2 linked regions of the Methylomonas sp. 11b genome follow. The protein of the gene in region 1 interacts with the protein of each later gene in a pairwise test. Links are inferred from orthologs where the notes say so. Each region holds a gene or a part of one and is shown in the gene's direction. Other genes may lie near its edges.

Region 1 (8,214 bases):
ATGGTGCCTTGGCCCTTGCAGCGAGGGCAAGTCAGTTGCGTCGAATCGCCCAGTGAGGGACGCAGACGCTGTCTGGACATTTCCATCAAGCCGAACCGCGAGATGCGACCGGTCTGGATGCGGGCACGGTCGATTTTCAGGGCATCGCGCAAGCGGTTTTCCACTTCGCGTTGGTTTTTGTTCGACATCATGTCGATGAAATCGATGACGAACAAGCCACCCAAGTCGCGCAAACGCAGTTGGCGGGCGATTTCGTCGGCCGCTTCCAGGTTGGTGTTCAGCGCGGTTTCTTCGATGTCGCTGCCTTTGGTGGCGCGCGCCGAGTTGATGTCGACCGAAGTCAATGCTTCGGTATGATCGATGACTATCGAGCCGCCGGAAGGCAGAGACACTTCGCGGCGATAGGCCATTTCGATTTGGGTTTCGATTTGATAGCGGCTGAACAAGGGCACGCTGTCCTGATAGAGTTTGGCCTTGTGCAGATTGTGCGGCATCACCTGTTTCAGGAAGTTATGCACCAGCTTAAAGGCGCCTTCCTGGTCGATCAGGATTTCGTCGATGTCGCCGCGCAAGTGATCACGCAGGGCGCGAATGATCACGTTGCTTTCCTGGAATATCAGGAAGGGCGCCGTTTGTTCGCTGCTGGAACGGTCGATGGCTTCCCAGAGTTGCAGCAGGTAGTTCAAATCCCACTGTAGCTCTTCGACGTTTTTGTCGGAGCCAGCGGTGCGGATGATCAAGCCCATGCTGTCCGGAATTTCCAAAGCAGCCATGGTTTCGCGCAATTCGCTACGGTTGTCGCCTTCGATGCGGCGGGAAATCCCACCGGCTTTCGGATTGTTCGGCATCAGCACCAAGTAGGTGCCGGCCAGACTGATGTAAGTCGTTAGCGCCGCGCCTTTGTTGCCGCGTTCTTCTTTTTCGATCTGAACGACGATTTCCTGGCCTTCGCGAATATTGGACTTGGAGGATTTACCTTCTTCGTTATCGCCTGTTCTATATTCAGGAGCGATTTCCTTGAACGGCAGGAAACCGTGTTTTTCGGCGCCGTAATTAACGAAGGCGGCTTCTAGGCTGGGTTCTACCCGAGTGATGATACCTTTATAAATGTTAGATTTTTTTTGTTCTTTTGAAGGAACTTCGATGTCGAAATCATAGAGTTTCTGACCATCTACCAATGCCACCCGCAGCTCTTCGGGCTGCGTGGCGTTGATAAGCATTCTTTTCATTAAATTATCCTTATTGTAATTTGTATCCTACTTAGAGCTTAAACAGGTTTGGTTGTCGCGGATAAAGGCGGCGTGTTTCCCAATATGTACTTAAGTGAGCGGCCAGACTGACGGAAAACTGCAATTAGTTGTAGTAATTGTCGCAGCGGGTTATCGGCATTGCCGAGGGTGGCGCTTGAAAAGTGGGAGGTCTGTTATACCGAACTCTATTCTAAGGATGCAGCTCGCTCATCATGGGTTGAGCGATAAAACCCGAAAAAATTCTTTTAGGTCAGCGCGAAGACACAACGCTGAAACCCCGGTCTTTAAATTTTTATAGCTAAAGTCTATCCAAAGATAAACTAGCCTAATATAGCAATGTTTATTGACAGCAGCAATTTTAAACATGGCTGGCGGATATGTTGTTATTATTTGCTGCATGAATACCGCAGAAAATCAGACCAATCCGCAAGTACAATGGCTAGAGATTACCGAGGCAAACAGCGAACAAAGGCTCGATAATTTTCTGATCACTTATCTCAAAGGCGTCCCCAAAACCCGTATCTATCGCATGGTTAGAAAGGGCGAAGTTCGGGTCAATAAAGGCCGTATCGACGTCAGTTACAAGTTGCAGTTGGGCGATATTGTGCGAATTCCCCCGGTCAGAGTCGCGGAAAAAAAAGACGAAATCATCGTTCAGCCCACCTTGAAGTTCAGCCTGGAAAACCACATTCTCTACGAAGACGACGGCTTTATCGTGTTGAACAAGCCAGCGGGTTTTGCGGTGCATGGCGGTAGCGGCGTCAGTTCCGGCGTGATCGAGGGGCTAAGACAGGTTCGGCCGCAACAGAAATTTTTGGAGCTGGTGCATAGGCTGGACAAGGAAACCTCCGGTTGTCTGTTGATTGCCAAGAAGCGCTCGGTATTGAAGCTATTGCATGAACTTTTTCGCGGCGATGGTATTCAGAAGACGTATCTTGCCTTGCTGGTTGGGCAGTTCCAACGCAAGAAGCAGTTAGTCGAGGTGCCCTTGTTGAAAAACGTCGCCCAAGGTGGCGAACGGATGGTGGTGGTCAGCCAAGCCGGCAAATCCGCGGAAACCTTGTTCACCCGCTTGAAGCAGTTTCAGGATGTGACCTTGGTGCATGCTGCACCCAAGACTGGCCGCACCCATCAGATTAGGGTGCATGCTGCTTGGTTGGGGCATCCGATTGTGGCCGACGACCGCTACGGCGATGACAGTACGAATAAAACCTTTAAAAAGCGCGGCTACAAACGTTTGTTTTTGCATGCCGAGCAATTGCAGTTCGCCCACCCTGTAAGCGGTGCCGTGCTGCACTTCACGGCGCCTTTACCCGAGGATTTACAAGACTTGCTGAATCATGAAAAACCGCTTTGATTTAATTATTTTCGATTGGGACGGTACTTTGATGGATTCGGTGGACTGGATCGTGCATTGCATCCAGCAAGCGGCGATGAATTGCGAATGTGCGGTGCCAGACGTGCAAGCTGTCAGGGACATTGTCGGCTTGAGCATCGAAAATGCGATGAAGCAATTGTTTCCGGATGAAGAGTCCGATATCCGTCAAAAGATCGCTGCCGATTACGCGAAAACCTTTTTTACCAAGAAAATTGGCCCTGACGACTTGTTTCCCGGTGTGCATGAGATGTTGAAGCAGTTTCGTGACCAAGGGTATCACTTGGCTGTGGCGACCGGCAAGAAAAGCACGGGTTTGCATGCGGCAATGAATGCGACAGGTGCGGCAGGTTTGTTTTCTACCACGCGCTGCGCGGACCAAACGGCTTCCAAGCCCAATCCGCTAATGCTGGATGAAATCATGGCCGAACTGGGCGTAGATAAACAGCGGACCTTGATGGTCGGCGATTCGGTGCACGATTTGCAAATGGCTTTAAATGCGCAAGTCGCGTCAGTCGGCGTCACTTGCGGGGCGCATTCCGCGGCAACCTTGCAAAAGTACAATCCCTTGTTGTGTGTGAACTACCCCACCGACTTAATCGGAATCATATAGGAGACAAATGGTGGAGAATAATTACGATCTTCCCGAAGATAATGCTGAAAACAGCCCCGGTTGGGAAAAGTCGGTGCTGGAAAAATTGGCGTTCGCGGCGATCGATGAGCAAAAAGCCGCGCGGCGCTGGGGAATATTCTTTAAGCTGCTGACCTTTGCTTATTTGACTGTCGCGTTGGGTATAGCGGTGTATCCAAAATTTAAGGAGGGCATCGATTCCGGTACGGGCGAGCATGTGGCTATCGTCGATGTGTTGGGGCAGATTGTAGAAGGTGAGGCCGCCGGCGCCGATACGGTGATTGAGGGCTTGCGCGATGCAGCCAAGGATAAAAATACCAAGGGTATCATCCTCAATATCAATTCGCCCGGCGGCAGTCCGGTACAATCGGCATACATTTACGATGAAATCAGGCGCTTGAAAGTCGAACATCCGCAATTGCCGATTTATTCGGTAGTGGGCGATATGTGCGCATCCGGCGGTTATTATGTTGCTTCGGCTACCGACAAGATATTCGTGAATCAGGCCAGTATCATCGGCTCTATCGGCGTAATCATGAATGGCTTCGGTTTTACCGATGTGTTGGACAAACTGGGCGTGGAGCGGCGCTTGTTGACCGCCGGCGCGCACAAAGCCATGCTCGATCCGTTCTCGCCGGTCAATCAGCAAGAAAGCAAGCATATGCAGTCATTGCTGGATCAAGTACACCAACAATTCATCGGTGCGGTGCGGGAAGGACGCGGCAAACGTTTGAAGGAAGTCGAAGCGCCGGAGATGTTCTCCGGGCTGATTTGGACCGGTACGGAAGGCGTCAGGCTGGGGTTGGCGGACGATTTCGGCAGCGTTGATAGTGTCGCGCGCGACCAGTTCGGCACCGAGGAAAAAGTAAACTTTACCCCGCAGGAGCGCTTGATCGACCGCTTGGCCGGCAAGTTCGGCGCCTCGTTCGGTCATGCCATTGCCAGCAGTTTGCCTATTCCGGCAATACAGTAGCCGAGGGGCGTTGTCGGAGTTATTTACTTAATTTTGGCAAGACAGTTGCTTATCTGTTGGCTTTTATGGATAATGCGCAACTCTTCAGCGTCTTGCTGATGTTTTATGGTTACTGTGTCGGTCCTCTCGCAACGATACGCTGTAAACCCCGCCAGGTCCGGAAGGAAGCAACGGTAGCAGCGGACTCGTGTGCCGGGATGTGGCTGGCGCAGTAGCCGCCCAACTCTTGCCTTTCCGCGTTGCTAATGGCTTATCAGGTTCTTGCCAGAAAATGGCGTCCCAGCAACTTCACCCAGCTTGTCGGTCAGGAGCATGTCAGCCAATCGCTAATGCACGCCTTGCAACATGATAGATTGCATCATGCCTATCTGTTCACCGGCACGCGCGGCGTTGGCAAAACCACGGTGGCGCGGATTCTCGCCAAAGCCATCAACTGCGAAAATCTGAAAGATTTTAATCCCTGCGGCGAATGCCAGGTGTGCCGGGATTTCGAACAGGGCCGGTTTATGGACTTGATCGAAGTCGATGCCGCCTCCCGCACCAAAGTCGAAGATACCCGCGATCTGCTCGACAACGCTCAGTACGCCCCCAATCAAGGTCGCTACAAAGTCTATTTGATCGACGAAGTGCACATGCTGTCCGGGCATAGCTTTAACGCCCTGTTAAAGACCCTGGAAGAGCCGCCGCCGCACGTCAAGTTTCTGCTGGCTACTACCGATCCGCATAAAATTCCGGTCACGGTATTGTCGCGCTGCTTGCAATTCAATTTGAAGCGGCTGTTGCCGGAGCAAATCGATGCGCAGATGCAGTTTATTTTGGGCCAGGAGCAAATCGCTTTCGAGCCTGCTGCGCTAAAAATGTTGGGCCGAGCCGCCGACGGCAGCTTGCGAGATGGCTTGAGTCTGCTGGATCAGGCTATCGTTTACGGTAGCGGCAGCGTCGCCACGGAAGCGGTGATCGGCATGCTCGGTACCGTCGCGCAGCAACCCATCGACGATATTTTGCAAGCGCTGGCTGCTGGTGATGCGCGGAGGTTACTGGCAAAAATTGCCGATGTGGCGGAATTGACGCCCGATTTTGCAGATATTTTGCAACAGATGCTGCGAGTGTTGCATCGGGTAGCGCTGTTACAGCAAATGCCGGATTTCGTCGATCAGGAATTCGATAAACAGTTACTGGATACGCTGGCCCAGAGCTTATTGCCGGAAGATGTGCAACTGTATTATCAGATTTGTTTGATCGGCCAACGCGATCTGCCGCTGGCGCCCGATCCGCGCAGCGGGTTTGAAATGGTGATGTTGCGGATGCTGACTTTTCGGCCGCAAGCCGCAGAAGCGCAAGCGCTTGAGCCCATCAAACCGGTTGTCGTTAAACCGAATGCTAGTGTATCGGCGCCGGCTGCGGCGGTGGCGACCGAGGCCAGGCATATCGACGAGCCGCGTCCTACATCGGTCTCGCAAACTACCAATCCGGGCAATTGGACCGAGATTATCGCTGCGTTGAATATCAGCGGCCGTACCCGCGAACTTGCGAATAATTGCGTGTTGGACGGTATAGACGACAGCAGTTGTCGCTTGCTGCTCGATCCGAGCTTCCAGCAGATCGGTACTAAAGCCGAGGACAATCTAAGGGTAGCGTTGCAAAATTATTACGGTAAACCCTTAAAACTGGTCATAAGCAAGCAAGCAGAGCAGCAAATGACGCCTGCGCTGGAAATTCAAAAAGCCCGCGAAGATCGGCAGCAAGCGGCGGTGGATAGCATTAACACCGATGAAAATGTACAGGCTTTGAAAGACACCTTTGGCGCCAGAATCATGCCTGGTAGTATCGAACCGCTGAATTAAATATTGGAGAGACGATGATGAAAAATGCGCTAGCGGGCATCATGCAACAAGCCCAAAAAATGCAGGACAACTTAAAAAAAGCCCAGGAAGAACTGGGGGCGATGGAAGTACACGGCGAATCCGGCGGCGGCTTGGTGACGATTGTGATGACCGGCAAACGCGAGGTGCGTAAGGTCAGTATCGATCCATCCCTGGTCGGCGACGACAAGGATATGCTGGAAGACTTGGTGGCGGCGGCGATCAACGACGCCGTGCATAAAGTCGGCAAAATGAAAAAAGAAAAAATGGCCGACGTCACAGCCGGCATCCCGATTCCGCCCGGTTTCCAAATGCCGTTCTAAACATGCAAAACCAGGGTTTGCTGAAAGAGTTGATCCAAAGCCTGTGCTGCCTGCCCGGCGTCGGGCCGAAATCGGCGCAACGCATGGCTTTTCATCTGTTGCAGCGCAACCGCGACGGCGGCATGCAGCTAAGCAAAATGCTTGCGAAAGCCATCGCCGAAGTCGGCCACTGCCGCGAGTGTCGGACCTTGACCGAAGCGGAATTGTGCGAGGTCTGCGCCAACCCGTTACGCGATTCGGAAACCTTGTGTGTAGTCGAAAGTCCGGCCGATGTATGGGTGATCGATCAAGCTACCACCTTCAAAGGCAAATACTTTGTGCTGCATGGCCGCTTGTCGCCGTTGGATGGCATCGGTCCCGATCAGCTTGGTGTTGAGTTACTCGAGCAGCGCATGGCATCCGGGCAAATCAAGGAAATCATTCTGGCCACTAATTCCACCGTGGAAGGCCAGGCCACCGCGCATTTCATCGGCGAAGTCGCGGCCAAATTCAATATCCGCGCTACGCGCATCGCGCACGGTGTACCGATGGGCGGTGAGCTGGAATTTATCGACAGCGGTACCTTGGCACATGCCTTCAACGGCCGCCGGGAATTTTAGGAGGAAACATGAGCGATTGTTTGTTTTGCAAGATGGCCAGCGGCGAAATCAAGCCGGATGTGGTTTACGAAGATGAGCAACTATTGGCGTTCCGAGATATTCATCCGCAGGCGCCCTTGCATGTGCTGGTCATTCCGAAGCGACATGTCGCCAATTTAAACGATCTCGATGATGCCTTGCTAGGCGGGCGAATGCTGCAAACCGCCGCTAAAATTGCGGGGCAGTTTGGCTATGCGGAAAGCGGTTACCGGACAATATTCAACTGCAACGGCGATGGCGGACAGACCGTGCATCACTTACATCTGCATCTGCTGGCGGGCAGACAGATGCATTGGCCTCCGGGTTAAATCAAATAAAAAAAGCCGCGAAATTCGCGGCTTTTTTATGCATTTTGGTAACCGCCGGGCGGATCAATGCTGTTCCAGCCAGTCCTTTATCTCTAGCGGGGTCATGGAGGTTCCGCCCAGTTCGCGCATAAAAAAGTCGAAGTAGCGACGGCATTTTTCCAAAAACCGTTCAAGATCCGCGTCGCTGTTCACGTAAGGCGTACCGCCAGGCATCACCGAGGGTGAGTGAAAGCTGAACACAAAGATTCGCACGCCATCGTCCAGCAAGGAATTGGTTAAGCGGCGCATTTCCGGTTCACTGTAATCCTCCGGCGATAGCCTAATCCGTTCCAATAGCCGGAGCCTTGCGACAGCGCCCGATATTTTGGACTTGCGCAGCCAAGGATGCATCAATCGGCGGTAAAGGGGCGTGCCGCCTGCTCGTAAGCTTCCTACATAACCGCCGGAGCCCGGTAAGCTGAGCAGGCGGCGCTGGCTGCCAAACCAAAACGGGTCACTGGTGTAGCTAGAGTAGTCCGGACCGCCGTCAGCGCTGTAATCGATTGAAGCGGCAACGCTGATATCGACTTCATAGCCCAGATCCTCGAGAATCTCACCGGTATTGGGGCCGAAGCCGTAACGGCCGGCAAGATAAGTTAAGGGCGAGGTGCCGAACGAGGTCTTGATTTGCTCAGTGAGTAGCCGGAGTTTTTCATGCTCCAACGCGCGCGGTAAATTGCCGGGATAGGAATTGCGCGCATTCAGTTCTTCATCGTACGGTGGCGACACCCAGGGATGCAAATGCGCACCGATCAGTGCTCGGCCCGAATCGGCGTAGGCTTTAAGCGGACCGAAGGCTGCTTCTTGCGAGGCAA
Region 2 (8,479 bases), 840 kb from region 1 along the record:
GGTTTCGCTGGTGCGTATCGTCAACGGCAATCTGCGTAAAAAACAAAAGATCACCGTGATGACCACCGGTAAGTCGTTTTTGGTTGAGAAACTGGGGGTCTACACGCCAAAGCAGTTGGAGAAGCAACAGTTACACACCGGTGAAGTGGGCTTCATCGTCGCTGGCATCAAGGATATTTTCGGTGCACCGGTAGGGGATACCATCACCGCGACAGATAATCCTGCAACTGAAGCCTTGCCCGGCTTCGAGAAAGTTCAGCCCCGAGTGTTCGCCGGTTTGTATCCGGTCAGTTCCGACGACTTTGGTGCGATGCGCGAAGCATTGGACAAATTGCGCTTGAACGATTCGGCATTGAATTACGAGCCGGAAACTTCGCAAGCCTTGGGCTTTGGATTTCGTTGCGGCTTCCTGGGCATGCTGCATATGGAAATCGTCCAGGAGCGACTGGAGCGCGAATACAACATCGACCTAATTACCACCGCGCCTACCGTGGTTTACGAAGTAGAAACTCATGGCGGCGAAATAGTGATGGTCGACAACCCGGCTAAACTGCCTGACGTTGGCACCATCGTCGAGATTCGCGAGCCTATCATTCTGGCGAATATTCTGGTGCCGCAAGCCTACTTGGGCAACGTGATCAATCTGTGTATCGAAAAACGCGGCATTCAGAAAAACATGCAGTATGCCGGTAGCCAGGTGTCGCTGAGCTACGAGTTACCGATGAGCGAAGTGGTGCTGGACTTCTTTGATCGTTTGAAGTCGGTCAGTCGTGGTTATGCGTCTTTCGATTACGAATTTTTGCGCTTCGAGCCTGCCCCGCTCGTTAAGCTGGACGTCTTGATCAACGGTGACAAAGTCGACGCCTTGTCTATTATCGTTCATCGCGACTTGAGCCAGAATCGCGGCCGCGATTTGGTCGAAAAGATGAAAGATCTGATTCCGCGGCAGATGTACGAAGTGGCGATTCAGGCGGCTATCGGCGCAAAAGTCATTGCACGCTCTACGGTAAAAGCCATGCGCAAAAATGTCACAGCCAAATGTTATGGTGGCGACATTACCCGTAAGAAAAAACTGCTGGAAAAACAGAAAGCCGGTAAAAAACGGATGAAGCAGGTGGGTAGTATCGAGATTCCACAGGAAGCCTTCCTGGCGGTGTTGCAGGTCAACAAAGAGTAATAACGATCAATTATGGATTACGATTTTTCATTTTTTCTGGTGGTAGCCAGTTTTGTCACCGGCGTTGTCTGGGGTGGGTATAGCTTATATCTAAAGCGGGCCAATCTGCCTTATCCTACTGAGAACGAGCCGCTATTGGTCGAATATGCCCGTTCGTTTTTCCCGGTGGTATTGATCGTATTGTTGCTGCGCTCGTTTCTGTTCGAACCGTTCCGGATTCCGTCGGGATCGATGATGCCGACATTGCTGGTAGGTGATTTTATTTTAGTGAATAAGTTCAGTTACGGGGTGCGCTTACCGGTTCTGAACACCAAGGTTATCGAAGTTGGCGAACCGAAGCGGGGCGATATCGTGGTGTTCAGGTTTCCGAAACAACCGGAAGTCGATTACATCAAACGGGTGATTGGTTTGCCGGGGGACCGCATCGCTTACTTTGACAAAAAGCTTCACGTTAACGGCGTTCCTGCCAAGCAAGTGTCGCTGGGGCGCTATCAGGGCGTTGGGCAGGGCAGCAATATGACCGGTGCCGAGCGTCTGGAAGAGGATTTGCTGGGGATTGAACACTCCATCCTGGTGAGTCGCGGAGCCTCGTCTGTTGAGGATGTGTTCGTGGTCCCGCAGGGCCAGTATTTCGTCATGGGCGACAACCGCGATAACAGCAACGACAGTCGTTATTGGGGCACGGTACCTGAAGCCAATCTGGTGGGTAGAGCCTTTTTTATCTGGATGAATTGGGACTGGCAAAATAACGGTATTGCTTTCGACCGGCTAGGCACAGTGCTGCGTTGAGCGGTTTACTGAGCGGCAATCCGAAAAGACAATGCTTATTGCGGTGGATTCTCGATAGCCGCTGGTTTATTTCTAATTTTTCTCGGGGGGTAGTGTTATGCCGTCATCATTAAAAAAACAACGCGGTTTAACCTTTCTGTCTATTGCCTTTATCTTGGCGCTAATCGGTTTCTTTACCCTATTGATTCTAAAAATTGCGCCGATTTACATCAATCACAGCCGGGTGGTAAACGCCTTGAAAGCCGTGGAAAATACCACCGATATAGTGACTAAAACCAAGGGTGATATAAAAAGTAGCTTGGAAAAACGCTTTGATATGAATTATGTAGAGCACGTGACCAATGACAATATCAAAATTGTCGCGCAACCCGGCTATGTGCGGGTTGACATCGACTACGAACGCGTAGAGCCCATCATGGGTAATTTGAGTGTGTTGGTTGAATTCCATGAGGAATTCGAAGCTGGCAACAGGTGATTAAAAAACCGGAAATTCTTGCCGGTAAGTTGGGTTTGACGTTTAACGATCCCAGCTTATTTACGATGGCGTTGACTCATCGCAGCATGGGTGCCAGAAACAACGAGCGTCTCGAATATTTGGGTGATTCTGTTTTGGGCTTCGTAATCGCCCAAAAATTATACGAACTGTTCCCCGATGCGGGCGAGGGTGCCTTAAGCCGGCTACGAGCCAGTTTGGTCAACCAAAATTCGCTGGCGGAAGTGGCTCGACAGCACAATATCGGTGATTATCTGATCCTCGGTTCCGGCGAATTGAAAAGCGGCGGCTTTCGTAGAGACTCGATTCTGTCGGATGCATTGGAAGCCATCATGGGGGCCTTACTGAAAGATCAAGGGGTTGAGGCCTGTCAAAATTGGATATTGCGATTATTCGATGACAAGCTGGCTGCGCTGAAAGTGGACGATTGGACCAAAGACCCGAAAACCCGTTTACAGGAATTGATGCAAGCCAGCCGCAAACCCTTGCCGATTTACGAATTGGTCAGTATGTCCGGTGCGGATCACGCGCAAACCTTTGAAGTGAAATGCACTATCGCATTGACACCGGAAACGCGCAATGGCGTCGGTATTTCCAGAAAGAAGGCCGAGCAGGCTGCTGCCGAAAATATGTTAAATTTTTTACAATCCAGGGATAAATGAACTGCGGATATGTTGCTTTAATCGGTAGGCCCAATGTCGGCAAATCGACCTTGATGAATCACTTGCTGGGTCAGAAACTCAGTATCACCTCAAGAAAACCGCAAACCACCCGGCATCGAATTCTGGGTATTAAGACGACAGCCGCCGGGCAGGCCATCTTTATGGACACACCGGGCATGCACAGCGACGAAAAAAAGGTATTGAACCGTTATCTGAATAAGACTGCGGATAGTACCTTGTTGGGGGTTGATGTGGTAATTTGGCTGTTGGACGGCTTGTATTGGCACGAGTACGACGAGAAAATTTTCCAGAAACTCGAGCGGGCTGGATTGCCGGTTATTTTGGCTATCAACAAAGTGGATAAAATCAAGGATAAGGATGCGGTGCTGAAATTCTTCGCCGAGGCTCAGCAAAAATACCCGTTTCAGCACATTGTGCCGGTTTCGGCACTGAAAAATACCAATCTCGAGCTGCTGGAACAGCACATCATGGCCTTGTTGCCCGAGGCCGAGCCGATTTATCCGGAAGATCAAATCACCGACAGGCCGGAGCGCTTTTTTGCCGCCGAAATTATTCGCGAAAAACTGACCCGGCGTTTGGGTGACGAATTACCTTACGCGCTGACCGTGGAAATTGAACGTTACGAGGAGTTTCCGGAGCTTTGCAAAATATACGCAGCAATTTTGGTAGAGCGGGATAGCCAAAAAAGCATCGTCATTGGTAAGCAAGGCGAAATGCTGAAAAAAGTCGGTAGCGAGGCGCGGGTTGATATCGAAAAATTGATCGGCCAAAAAGTCTATCTGGAACTGTGGGTCAAAGTGAAAAAGGGTTGGTCGGATAACGAGCGAGCCTTACTGAGTCTGGGTTTCAGCGATTTTGGTAATTAATGAATGGTTCGGCCGTTTATTTACAGCCGGCGTTTGTGCTCCAGCATCGGCCATACCGGGAAACCAGCGTATTGTTAGATGTTTTTACCCGGGATTTTGGCGTGATGTCCATGCTCGCCAAGGGTGTGCGTAAGGAAAAGTCGAAAATAGCCGGCTTGTTGTTGCCTTTCAGTGCCTTGCGGCTGTCTTTTGTCGATAAAAACGAATTAAAAATTCTTTCTCAAGTTGAATATGTCGATAGCTACCCTTTAGAGCGCTTGGCGTTATATTGCGGATTTTATGTGAACGAGCTGGTGCAGATATTTGTGCACAAATACGATCCTCAACCCGAGATATTCAGTTGCTACGAGCGTTGCCTGAGTGATTTATTGCTTGGTGAGCGTATCGAGCAGACTCTGCGTTATTTTGAACTGGATTTATTGCAAGAGGCTGGCTATGCCGTTGCGATGGACTCCGAAGCTAACGGTAATCCAATAATGACAGGGCAACGCTATAATTTTTTAACGGATTTCGGCATGGTCGCGGATAACGAAGGCTTGATCGGTGGTGAAACCTTGTCAATATTGGCCGCAAGGGCGCCGCTGGAAGGTCGCGCTTTGCTTGAAGCCAAACTACTCTTTAGAAAAATGCTGGATGGGCATTTGCAAGGCAGACAGCTGAAAAGCCGGGATGTACTGGCAAAAATCATTAAGTATTTGTAGGCAAAAGACGAAACTCAGGACGGGTTTACCGTCTTTCATCCATCTTACTCATCCGCTTGCGGACTTATATTCAATGGAAAAGCAAATCATCTTATTAGGCGTCAACATCGACCATGTTGCGACCTTGCGCCAGGCTAGAGGTACCCGTTATCCCGAGCCGGTGCAGGCTGCGCTGATCGCCGAGCAAGCCGGTGCCGACGGCATTACCGCGCATTTGCGCGAAGACAGACGGCATATTCAGGATAGAGATATTTATTTGTTAAAGGATATGTTGCATACCCGGCTGAATCTGGAAATGGCCGTGACCGATGCTATGTTGGCGTTGGCGGTTAAGGTCGAACCGCAAGCTTGTTGTTTGGTACCGGAGCGCCGAGAGGAGTTAACGACCGAGGGTGGTCTGGATGTGGCGGGTGCCGGGGATAGGATGCGTTCTGCCTGCCAACAATTGGCGGATGCGAATATAGAAGTCTCCTTGTTTATCGATCCGGATTGTCGGCAAATCGACGCGGCTGTTGAGGCTGGCGCGCCGGTGGTGGAATTACATACCGGCCGTTATGCCGACGCTGCAAGCAAACTAGAGCGAGAGCAAGAGTTGCAACGAATCCGCACGGCTGCGGCTTATGCGCACCAAGCAGGATTGCAAGTCAATGCCGGTCACGGCTTGAATATCGCCAATGTGGAAGCTATTTGCCGGATCGAGCAGATTGTCGAGCTAAATATTGGTCATTCCTTGATTGCGCAAGCTTTGTTTTCCGGCTTGGATTACGCGGTTAGGGATATGAAGCGCGTCATGCGGGAGTCGCGTTTACACGGTTGATTGCATGCAGAAAGAACTCGAATTTTATCAATTAACCTCGATAGGCAATCGCGAGGTCAATCAGGATTGCATGGCGCACCGGGTGTGCGCTGATTACGCACTATTTGTCGTCGCTGACGGATTAGGTGGACATTACTCCGGCGAAAAAGCTTCACAATTTTTTTGCCGTAGCTTGATTGCCCTAGCGGAAAAATATCATGCCCATATAGCCTCAGTGAAGGCAGAGACGGTGATGGCTGCTTGGGTCGCGGAAGCTGTCAGGAATATGAGTGAACTATTTGCCGACGATCCGTTTGCAAGCGATGCCCACACCACCTGCGCAATTCTGTATATGGACCAGGAGCGAGCGATAGTGGCGCATTGCGGAGACTCGCGAGTTTATCGTATCAATTCCGAACAAGTCCTATGGCGGACAAAGGATCATTCTGTGCCCCAACAACTGTTTAACGAGGGCAAAATAAGCGAATGGGAAATGGGGGTTCATCCCGATCAGCATAAGCTGACCCGTAGTATAAATGTGTTGAGTGCGCCTGCGGTTGATATTGTCAGTTTCCCACCTATGAAATGCGGCGAAACCTTTCTGCTCTGTAGCGACGGTTTCTGGGAGTTTGTAAAGGAGCAGGAGTTGTTGGCGCTATCGCAAGAGGGTAGTGGAAAGCCGGAGTTGCAGAAGATGGCAAAAATGGCGGTGTTACGCGCCCAAGGTAAAAGCGATAATGTTACCGTGCAGTGGATAAGACGGCGTTAGCTGTTTAGTAGGAGGGCAGGGGCTGAACCAACGCAGCCCCGGTAAACCAATAGCTTAGTGTGTTGCCAAGCCGTGTTTTTGAATTCGGTAAAGCAAGGTGTCTCTGGAAATACCCAATAAGCGCGCCGATTTGCTGCGATTGCCCTTGGTTCTGTTCAAAGCTTGCAGAATCATATCTGCTTCCAGTGCATCAAGTTGTAACCCCAACTCCGGCAAAGTAAAGTCTGAGCTGACTGTTATTGCGCTACGGTTGAACTCGTGGGGCAGATTTTCCGGCTCGATTACTTTGCCCGCCAACAGAATGCTTAGTCTTTCGCAAAGGTTGCGCAATTCACGAACATTGCCCGGCCATTTGTAGCTGCGCAGCGTTTTGATGGCTTGTCTGCTGAACGTAGGCGGTTCCAGGGAATGTGTGGCTGAAAAGTGCGTGAAAAAGTGTTTAGCCAGTATTTCGATATCTTCGGTGCGCTGATGCAATGCAGGCAATTCCAGAGGCACTACATTTAAGCGGAAATACAAGTCCTGACGAAACTGACCGTTTTCTATCAATTTGGTGAGGTCGGCATTGGAAGCCGCAATCACGCGCACATTCACCATATACGGCTTGGTGCCGCCAACGGGCAAGCATTCTCCCGACTCCAGAAAGCGCAAAAGTTTTGCCTGGATTCCCAAGGGTAAAGAATTGATTTCGTCCAGAAACAAAGTGCCGCCATCGGCTGCCTGAAACAGTCCTTGCTTGTCGGATACTGCGCCGGTAAAAGCACCTTTCTTATGGCCGAATATTTCTGATTCAACCAGACCTTCAGGGAGTGCTGCGCAATTTAAGGCGATGAAGGGTTTATTTGCGCGCGGGCTATCCTTTTGAATGGCCGTTGCCAGTACTTCTTTTCCCGTGCCGGTTTCGCCTTTGATCAACACGGTAACGTCGGTCGCCGCAACGATACGAGCGCTGCGAATCAATGCTTCGATTGCGGGAGATTGTCCAATAATAGGATCGAAGTTATCCACTGTAAAACCTCTCAAAACGTCATGATGTGTTCAACGCGCATCGGATAGAGCCATGGGAAGGCCGCCAATAGCGCAAAGATAATAAACAAGGCTGCAACCGCGTGTTTAAAGTGCCGGATTTTCGAAAGCCTCGCCAGTAATGAGGTCATTATACCGACACCCATCACGGCAGGTAAAGTGCCCAATCCAAATGCCAACATCGTGAGCGCGCTGTGGGTAATGCTCCCCGTGGTAACTGCTAGTGCCAATGCCGTATAAATGAGGCCGCACGGTAGCCAGCCCCACACCATACCAAACAACAAAGCTTGGGTGCGATTTTGTACCGGAATCAAGCGGCGGCCGAATGGTTCGATCAGCTTCCAGAAGCGTGCGCCCATTTTTTCTATGTAGGCAAAGTAAGGAAACCAGCCGCCGAGGTAAAGTCCGGCGCCTGCCATCACCACGGCCGAGAGCAGTTGCAAAAACCTGTGCGCCTGACCTTGAGCAAAAGGTAAAGTCAAGAAGGCCTCCAGGACGCCAACCAAGGCGCCGGCCATCGCGTAGCTGAGAACCCGGCCGATGTTGTAATTCAGTACGATGCCGAACAGACGGCGTTTATCGTTGCGAAGTTCGGGTTTCAGGCTGTAAGTTAGGGTGCCGATAATGGAGCCGCACATGCCTATGCAATGCAGGCTGCTGAATAAACCCATTACAAACGCGGCAAGATAGGAAGCATTAAAGTCGAGGTAAAGATGCATAAACAAAAAGCCGGGGTAATAAGGTATCGAGTGAATTAGCGAGGATTATAGACGCTTTCCGGAACGGTAACGACGCGCAGATATTTAAACTAACTGCCGTTGGACAAGTTATTCGCACAGATGCGATTCCGCCCTTGATGCTTGGCCTGATACAACGCGTCGTCCGCCGCTTTCAGTAAACTGGCAACGTCGTCGAACGTGTGGGCCTGCAAGGTCGCAACGCCGATGGATATAGTCACGAAATTGTTGGGGTTGCTCTGTGTGTGCCGTATTTTCAGATTCTCTATGGCTTCGCGGTACTGCTCGGCACGCATCAGGGCGCCTATGCTGTCGGTGTTGGGAAGCAGGATGGCGAACTCTTCACCGCCCAATCTGGCTACCAAGTCTTCGGGTCTGTGGGTAATTGTTTGTAAGGCGCGCGCCACCCTTTTCAGGCACTCGTCGCCCATAGGGTGGCCAA

What was found.
Region 2: the proteins of recR (region 1) and recO interact in binary tests that used the Escherichia coli proteins (3 or more experiments, as listed by UniProt). The link is inferred for Methylomonas sp. 11b from one-to-one orthologs.

The regions. Positions count from the first base shown.
Region 1 is NZ_KI911557.1:3,745,005-3,753,218, forward strand. The notes cover bases 5,480-8,214. They hold recR (recombination mediator RecR), read left to right. Parts: upstream 5,480-6,416; coding sequence 6,417-7,013; downstream 7,014-8,214. Other genes in these bases: dnaX (DNA polymerase III subunit gamma/tau), read left to right, coding at 5,480-6,073; METH11B_RS0117985 (YbaB/EbfC family nucleoid-associated protein), read left to right, coding at 6,091-6,414; METH11B_RS0117995 (histidine triad nucleotide-binding protein), read left to right, coding at 7,022-7,360; METH11B_RS0118000 (polysaccharide deacetylase family protein), read right to left, coding at 7,424-8,214. Outside these bases: METH11B_RS0117960 (Rne/Rng family ribonuclease), read right to left, coding at 1-1,229; 23S rRNA pseudouridine(955/2504/2580) synthase RluC, read left to right, coding at 1,648-2,607; METH11B_RS0117970 (HAD-IA family hydrolase), read left to right, coding at 2,591-3,238; signal peptide peptidase SppA, read left to right, coding at 3,246-4,229; more of dnaX, read left to right, coding at 4,475-5,479. UniProt on the Escherichia coli protein: May play a role in DNA repair. It seems to be involved in an RecBC-independent recombinational process of DNA repair. It may act with RecF and RecO.
Region 2 is NZ_KI911557.1:4,591,565-4,600,043, forward strand. What follows is about bases 2,859-5,858. They hold recO (DNA repair protein RecO), read left to right. Parts: upstream 2,859-4,007; coding sequence 4,008-4,709; downstream 4,710-5,858. Other genes in these bases: rnc (ribonuclease III), read left to right, coding at 2,859-3,121; era (GTPase Era), read left to right, coding at 3,118-4,008; pdxJ (pyridoxine 5'-phosphate synthase), read left to right, coding at 4,783-5,526; METH11B_RS0122140 (PP2C family protein-serine/threonine phosphatase), read left to right, coding at 5,531-5,858. Outside these bases: lepA (translation elongation factor 4), read left to right, coding at 1-1,177; lepB (signal peptidase I), read left to right, coding at 1,190-1,966; METH11B_RS0122115 (DUF4845 domain-containing protein), read left to right, coding at 2,064-2,441; more of rnc, read left to right, coding at 2,438-2,858; more of METH11B_RS0122140, read left to right, coding at 5,859-6,274; METH11B_RS0122145 (sigma-54 interaction domain-containing protein), read right to left, coding at 6,329-7,282; METH11B_RS0122150 (sulfite exporter TauE/SafE family protein), read right to left, coding at 7,294-8,019; METH11B_RS0122155 (diguanylate cyclase domain-containing protein), read right to left, coding at 8,109-8,479. UniProt on the Escherichia coli protein: Involved in DNA repair and RecF pathway recombination.